Regions from separate parts of the Pseudoalteromonas sp. SR43-7 genome, predicted to be linked through region 2. Evidence: riboswitches for the same ligand, from Rfam matches in the RefSeq annotation. Region 2 holds a riboswitch; the other holds the start of a gene.
The links. Region 2 has a riboswitch for cyclic di-GMP ahead of H5087_RS14140 (chitin-binding protein). Riboswitches for the same ligand answer to the same signal wherever they lie in the genome.
Positions count from the first base shown of each region.

Region 1: another riboswitch for cyclic di-GMP. It lies ahead of H5087_RS08505 (hypothetical protein); the one in region 2 lies ahead of H5087_RS14140 (chitin-binding protein).

Region 1 is NZ_JACJDY010000009.1:10,743-14,750, forward strand. Features, by position in the region: gene H5087_RS08495 (LysR family transcriptional regulator) at 1-401, shown strand, start outside; gene H5087_RS08500 (PA2169 family four-helix-bundle protein) at 579-1,022, shown strand; gene H5087_RS08505 (hypothetical protein) at 1,069-2,805, opposite strand; cyclic di-GMP riboswitch class I at 2,858-2,941, opposite strand; gene H5087_RS08510 (TonB-dependent siderophore receptor) at 3,134-4,008, opposite strand, start outside.
Region 2 is NZ_JACJDY010000018.1:67,097-71,104, forward strand. Features, by position in the region: gene H5087_RS14135 (S9 family peptidase) at 1-1,080, opposite strand, end outside; gene H5087_RS14140 (chitin-binding protein) at 1,218-1,781, opposite strand; cyclic di-GMP riboswitch class I at 1,878-1,965, opposite strand; gene H5087_RS14145 (cytochrome b/b6 domain-containing protein) at 2,054-2,710, opposite strand; gene H5087_RS14150 (AzlC family ABC transporter permease) at 2,818-3,522, shown strand; gene H5087_RS14155 (AzlD domain-containing protein) at 3,519-3,818, shown strand; gene H5087_RS14160 (glutathione peroxidase) at 3,892-4,008, shown strand, end outside.

The sequences.
Region 1 (4,008 bases), on a different contig from region 2:
TAATTGAAAACTTTAGCCTCGACAGCTATTTAAAAGCGCGCCATATATGGGTGAGTAAAACAGGTTTTGGTGTAGGTGTAGGCATGGACCCTAAAGATGTTCAAAAACTTGGCTGGGTTGACGAAGCACTTGCTCACTTTGGTAAGCATCGTAATATTGCCACTTTTACGCGTAACTACCATGTAGCAATTCATTTAGCTAAAGAGAAAAATTTGATTGCGACCCTTCCTTCAAAAGCCGCAAATATATATTTAGATGATCCGGGGCTTAAAATTTTAGAGCCACCATTTCCAATTCCCCCTTTTGAGCTTGATATGATTTGGAGTCCACTGTTACATCGCGATGCGAGTCACATTTGGTTACGTCAAAAAGTAGCTGAAGTAGCTGAAGAGCTAAAATAACTTTATTACACAATATAATGTAAAAATTGCTAGGTTAATTTTTTGCCTGTTAACTTAGCACCCTACTGAGATGAAATTAAACCAATAAAATCAAATAACTACATAAGCATTGAAACGTGGAACATACATTGCTTTTATTAAATTGAACTATACATTCATTTAATTAAAGAGGTCATTATGAACACCCATCAAGGATCAGAAGTAAATCATATTACTGACATCATTCAAGTTATGAACAGCGGCATCGATTTTTATCAAAAAGCACAGGAAAAAATTGAAGACCCTGCTATTGGTGCACTTTTTCAGCGTATGATAGATGCCCGAAAAGTGAGTGTTGAGCGCTTGCAGCCATATGCAATTAATGAAAAAGGCGAACGCGAAGATGGCTCATCTTTCGCAGTTGAAGCACGACGTGCGTACACAGCCCTATTGACTACTTTCACCTCACACAACGACAGCACGTATGTAAAAGAGCTTGAAGAGGTAGAAGATAAAACCCTTGAAGAAATTAAAGCAGCAATGGATAAACCGCAACCAGCTGACTGCGAAGCTGCACTGGCTAAAACATTATTAACAATGCAAAGCTGCCATGCAGAAATGAGCCGTATGCAAAAAAATTAAGTCAATTATAATATGGCTTAGTTATTTCAACTAAGCCATATTTAAATTAATTTTCTAAGGTCATAGCTAAAGCTGCATATTGCCTGAACCAAGTGATGTTGCTCACTGCATGCCTCATAATATTATTTGAACGATTTATGATTGAAGGTTCAAACTTAGATAATTCACGCCAATCATATGAGAATGCAATTTGTTCACCTTTACTGCTAATACCTTCTCCGGTTACAAATTGTGGAATAGGACCTGGACCAATGGCAATGCGTTCAACCGCTGTTTTAGCTAAGCAATTCATAATATCTAAGTTGTTAAAATACCCCTCTTCATCAGCTACAACAAATAAGCCAACATCAATATGTCCATGATTAATATCTTCATATTTCTCGTATGATGGACCTCGACGATCCCAATTATAATTCCATGTACACGTGCCATCATCTTGGTACTCTAAATTTTCAGTAAAAAAATCTATAATACCCATTATTTTTGATTTATAAAAATCAGGTCTATCACTCCATTTATCTAAATACAGCATCGCTGTTGCCATTGTCAGGTTATGATTATGGGCTAAAGGATTACTATATAAACCAGAATCACCATAGTTATCGTTATAAAGGTTCACGTAGTAAAAACTTCCTTTAATCGAAGAGTTTTTACTAACGCTATACGAGCTGTCATGGCTGTCTACTATCTTTTGGGCGGCTAATATAGAAATGTCCGCAAAGTTATAATAATCAGATAATTTTTGAGTTTTTATTATATCAACTATACGCATAACACCGTTTAAAATCATACCATCCGTCAAAACAGTTATACTCGAATCAGAGAGTGATCTTTCCCAGCCGGGGGCAATTTCATCTCTTTCATTTAAGAATAATTTAGGTGCCCGCTTATAGCTATTTGTTGCTGAAAATCCATTTGTACTTCTCACCAAATCCGTATCACTAAGCATTTTGTTAGCTAACTCAATAGCCATATCTAAATACTTGAGCTTATTGGTTACATTATAGAAATGCAGATAAGTACGTAACCAATAATACCCATTCCAAGCATATTCATTGCCTGTATTAGACTCATTATTAATCATTGGATTGCCCGGATACTTTGCAAATATCAGTTCAGCTAAACTTGAAACATTATCTACATCAGAAACTTTAGGGTTAGGAACGTCTAAACCGCTTATTAAATCAGCAGATGTAATGTTATGTAATTCAAAGAATGAGTCCTGGTTTGCGGAGATAAGTTGCGGCTCCCCTCTGTCACTTATGCCAAAATTACGGCTATTTTCAATGTTATTCAGGTCTATTAAGCCTAGTCCCTGAAGAGCTCCCTCAGAAAATTTATTTGACCTCCTAAATAACCAATTAAATGATACATCAGTAGGAACAATAAAGTCTTTTTTAACTGAAACACTTTTTAATCCGTCTGAAGCTATTAGCTCTCCATTTTTTACTGTAACTTCTAAAAAACGTGTTTGATAAAAGTTTAACTTATTCCAGACGCCGGGGTATTTGTCTCCAAATTTCATTTGTATACTTGACTGATTAAATAGTAAAAATTCTTTTGTATTTGAGTTAGAAAGTAAATAGGTTTTCTTGGAAGGGTCATTGGGTGTTTCCCCAAGCCACACTACAATTTTGAATGGACCGGTGGGCTGCCAAACATCAAAGCTAGCAAAGCTATTGACGCCGTTAAACTTTATAGCGGTATCAGCAAAAACAGTTTTAATACTAAACGAAAATATTAGTAAAAGGGTAAGTATTAATTTGATCTTCATCATACTCATACGATCTCCAAGTGAGATGGCATGACGCTTTACTGCACACAATATATATGTATGAGGCGGTCCCGCTATCATAGGCTGAGCCCTTAGACCGGAGACTTTGCGTCTTCACCTTTCAGTGAATTTGCCGAAATTAATGTTAATAAACTTATCCGACATGTTTAAAAAACAATCAGAACAAGTGAAATTCTAACCCTTTAGTACTTAATGTCAACTAAAGAAAACCATAAATCATTAGTAAAAAGCAATTCACTTCTATATTAGTAAGTTACAAAACCAAAAAAAGGGCCTTACGGCCCTTTGAGTTAAATAACAAAAGGGAGGTTATTAATTAAAAACGGTATTCTGCACCTACGTAGTAGTAAGCACCGTTAAATCCAAATGGAGCCGAACGACGTGAGTAGTCAAACACACCTGAGCTACTTATTACTGTGTTGCCACTAGCATCCACAATAGTACCTGAGCGAGAGTTACCTATTTCATTTTTATCTGGGTAAACATCGAACAAGTTATTTGCACCAATATTTACTGATAAATCTTCAGTAACGAAGTAATTAACTTTAACGTCAGTTAAAATTTCTGCGCCATACGTTTGACGACCGCCATCTTCTACTGTGTATTCACCAAAACGATTAAGTGACAGGTTAACAGTCCAATCATCACGTTGATAAAGCGCACTTAAGTTAATACGGTCCTCTGGTTGCCACTCTTCTATAATAGAGATGTCTTCAGCTGAGAATATATCTTCTACTTTTACTGTCTCAAGGCTTGAGCCAGCAGGAGAGAACAACGATACAACATCTGTTTTGGTAAAGTTAGCTGCAAGTGTAAAATCAAGCGTGCCGCCTAAACCTTCAGTGTTCCACGTTGCTACAAAATCAACACCACGAGTTTCTGTATCAGCACCATTTAAGAAAAACTGCCCTACACCAGCACCAGCACTGTTTAGTGCTGCATCAAGGCTTGTAGATAACCCTTTACCTAAGCGATCACTAATTACAATACGGTCGTCAATATCAATCGAGTAGTAATCAACGGTTACATTAATATTATCGGTAACGTTATACACAATACCTAAACTACGGTTTTGTGATTTTTCTTCTTTAAGTTTTGGAATACCTAAACTTTGCGCAAGTGTTGAATCATTTCTAAATGTACCAACTTCTTCTGCAACTAAATTACCATTAGTATCAACAACAAATTGTG
Region 2 (4,008 bases):
CCCTTGCCTATTAACAACTACAAATCGAGCTTGCCCTTGCTCGCGTTCACTCAATACTAAAAAGTCATTAAATAACTCGACACCTTCAAGCAGTACATTCTCTCTGTGAGCTGTATGCTCAACCCATTGTGTTTTATCAGCAATTGTTTCGTTTGTTGCCGTCATTAATCTAAAGTTTTTAGCTTGCCAGTTAGTCACAATATAAAATGTGTCACCTAGCTTATCTACGTCAAACTCGTGGCCATCTTCACGCGGCATTAATGCTTTAAATTCGCCAGTGGGCTTATTAGCATCAAGCACCCATGTATCGTTGGTCTCTGTCGATGCTAAATCAATAATAATTAAGCTTTCATCGCGGCTTTTACCAAGTCCCATAAAAAAGCTGCTGTCTTGCTCTTCGTAGACCATTACGTCTTGGTTTTGCTCGCTGCCAAGCTCATGCCTAAATACTTGGTATCCTAATAGCGTTTTTAAATCTTTTTTTACATAAAAAACAGTTTTATTGTCGTTAGCCCAAACAACTTGTCCTTCTGTATTTTCAAGCACATCAGGAAGCATTTCACCGGTCGCTAAGCTTTTAAAGCGAACATTATAAATACGACGACCTTCAGTATCTTCAGAGTAAGCCATAAGCTGCTCGCATGGGCTTAGTGCGACTTCGCCCAGCTCAAAAAACTCAAATCCTTCAGCTAATACATTAACATCGAGTAAAAGCTCTTTATTATCGGCCTTTATGCTCGTACTTCTATAGTGACGCGAGTATTCATCATCACCACGAACTTCTGAGTGATACCAGTATCTCCCGTCTTTAACGGGTACCGAATTATCATCTTTTACAATGCGTGCTTTTAACTCTTCAAAAAGTGTATTTTGTAGTGGCTTCATAGCAGCTAACTGTTCATCGCAGTACGCATTTTCAGCATGTAAATGCGCAAGTACTTGCTCATCCTGGCGATCGTCATCGCGCATCCAATAGTAATTATCGGTACGTATCTTATTATGAGTACTTAATGTATGGGCTTTCTGTTTAGCAATCGGGAAATTAGGTAATAAACTTAAAGAGAAGTCAGGACGAGACACAACAAAACCAATTAAAAAAATAATGTGATTTGCAGTTTATCATAAAAATAAAAAAGCCCATCCAATAGTTGGATGGGCTAAAACGGTAAACGCTTCATTACTAAAACCGCTATACCTTTGGGAAGATAATTTAAGCTTTATATTTGCTGCCAAGCCATAGCCCAGCTTTGCCCTACACCAGGTTCGAACATAGACTTATTATCGTCATTCGTGCGGCAAAACTCATTAAATGGCCAAGGCCTGCATTGATATACATGCCCAGTTTTTGGCTGCAATACCTTTGTACCCGCATTATAGTTTTCACAATTTTCAGGGTACACGTAATCATAAGTATCAAGGTTATTAACAACACGCTCATCGCATTTTGCAATACAATGAAAGTCGACGTGTGCTTTACATATACCACTGCTTTGCAAAGCAAAAATTTCATTATTTCTATAGGCTACAATTAAACCCTGTTCGGTCATTTTACCTGCGCTAACCAGAGGGACATGCACATTAATATGCTCAGCAACTAAACGTGGCCATGCGTGAGGCTCACCTTGCTCAAGCGAGGTGATCTTGTAATCAAATGATAAACTAACCAGCTCTCCTTGCATGTCGTAAAAGGTTACACTCACCACATCACCAATAAATAATTGGGTATGATGATTTAAGCAACCTATTGTTGACCACTTTCCACAGGCCAACGACGTATGCATAAACACGGCAACACCTTAAGAGTTACAAAATCTTATCCATACACTATGGATACACAAAAAATACACTGAGGGCAAGTGATACATAACAACACGTTATGCAGTAGTCCCGCTACCATAGCTTTTAAAAAGCCTTAGACCGGAAACTTTGCGTCCTAACCTTTCGGCTAGTTTGCCAGCAATGCGGCGATTATAATTCGACCCCGCATAACAATCAAACAAAAGAATGTAACAAAAAACAAAAACCACCCCTTTAAGATTGGTTTAATGTGTTTTTAACTAAACAAATAAGTTAAAGGCTCTTTCGCCCACGTAAATACCAGCAACACCAATAAAGATATAAATATTAACCACGCAGGCCAAGACGCTTTAGTTACTTTAGCCTCAGAGTCATCCGCTTTTAACTCTTTTGAGCCTGTGATCATCGCCTTAACTAGCGATTTGCCTTTTATTCTATAAATGATAATAGCCAATACGTGTAAGCCAATAGCATAGAGTAAAATGTCAAAATTCAGCTCATGTAGCCAATTGGCAAAATCAATCGTATCGCTAGACACATATTGAGCAAGCGGCCCGTCAGTTAAAATACCATCACTGCTCATTAAGCCACTTGCAAGTTGCGTTATAATTAATATAAAAAACACTATCACCATACAGCTACCGGGTGCTGAATGGCCTAACGAGTCGCTTGGTGTTTTTAGCGCCTTTAAAATAGCACTAGGAGAGTGCAGTAACCCACTTAATCTCGCGGTTTTACTACCAATAACACCCCATATTAAACGTGTTACTATAAGTGCTAAAGTAAAAAAACCTGCAACAAAATGAAGCTCAATCATGCCCTCTTCAATACTAAAATAAAGCACTGCAATACTTACAACCAAAAACCAATGAAAGCATCTAATAAACCCATCCCACACTTTTAACGTCGTCATTGTGCCTATCCTTAAAAAAACAGTATTATTTAATTTGTTAACTACTTTAACATCATAATATTAAGGTATCCTTATGAGCCATTCTACAAGCCGTGAGAGTAAATATCATGCAACCAGTTAAAAAAGCTATTTTAAAAGGCTTTTTAGATATGCTACCACTGTGTTTAGCCGTTGTTCCTTGGGGTATTTTATGCGGCTCTTTAGCGATTCAAAATGGTTTTAGCCCCTTTGAAACCCAAGCAATGTCGTTATTAGTATTTGCAGGCTCTGCACAGCTTGTTGCGATTGAACTTATGGCGGGCAACACACCATTGCTCACAATTTTATTCACAACATTTATTATTAGCTCTCGGCACTTTTTATACGGTTTAGCTGTGCGTCATAAGGTCATTGATCAACCTATGCGTTGGCGCTTACCGGTGAGCTTTGTTTTAACCGACGAGCTGTTTGCGTTTTCTCATCACCGAAAAGCATATAGAACAAAAACACGTTTAATATACGCATTAAGCGCTGGTTTTAGCTTTTATATTGCATGGAATATTTGGACATTAATTGGCATTGTAGCGGGTACAATGCTGCCCGATTTAACTAATTTAGGGCTCGACTTTGCGATTGCTGCCACGTTTATCGCGTTGGTTATTCCGGGGATCAAAAATTTGGCCTCACTCGTTACAGTAATTGTAGCTGGTGTTAGCGCAACGCTTTTAAAAAGTACCGGATTTGAATTATGGCTTGTTTGCTCAGCGCTGCTGGCAATGGCCGCAGGTTACAGCACAGCAAGGCTAACCGCTAAAAAGGAAGCAACGCTATGATGACAACTATTTTACTCATGGCGTGCATTACATTTTTTACGCGTTATTTATTTTTGCACCGCGCTTTACCGTTTAAAGTAGGTCCTAAAATGCAGCAATTTTTAAGCTTTAGTGCACCTGCGGTGCTTACAGCAATTTGGGTGCCTATCGTGTTTTTGAATGAAGATGGCATTAACTTAAACTGGCAAAACCCTTATTTAAGCGCAGCGATAGTCGCCATCATTGTTGCCTATAAAACACATAATATTTATTACACTACGCTTGCCGGTATGGGGCTATTTCTGATTTTAAATTAGAGCGCTCTTTATACTTTATGAAATACTGTACTCAGGTTAAAATACCGATAACAATAATAAAAAAGACGCCAATATGCACAAATTCCATCAATTAAGCGCAACAAGCTTGCAGGGTCAACCTATTAACTTTAGTGATTTTGAAGGTAAGGTTGCGCTTATTGTTAATACCGCAAGTAAATGTGGATTTACC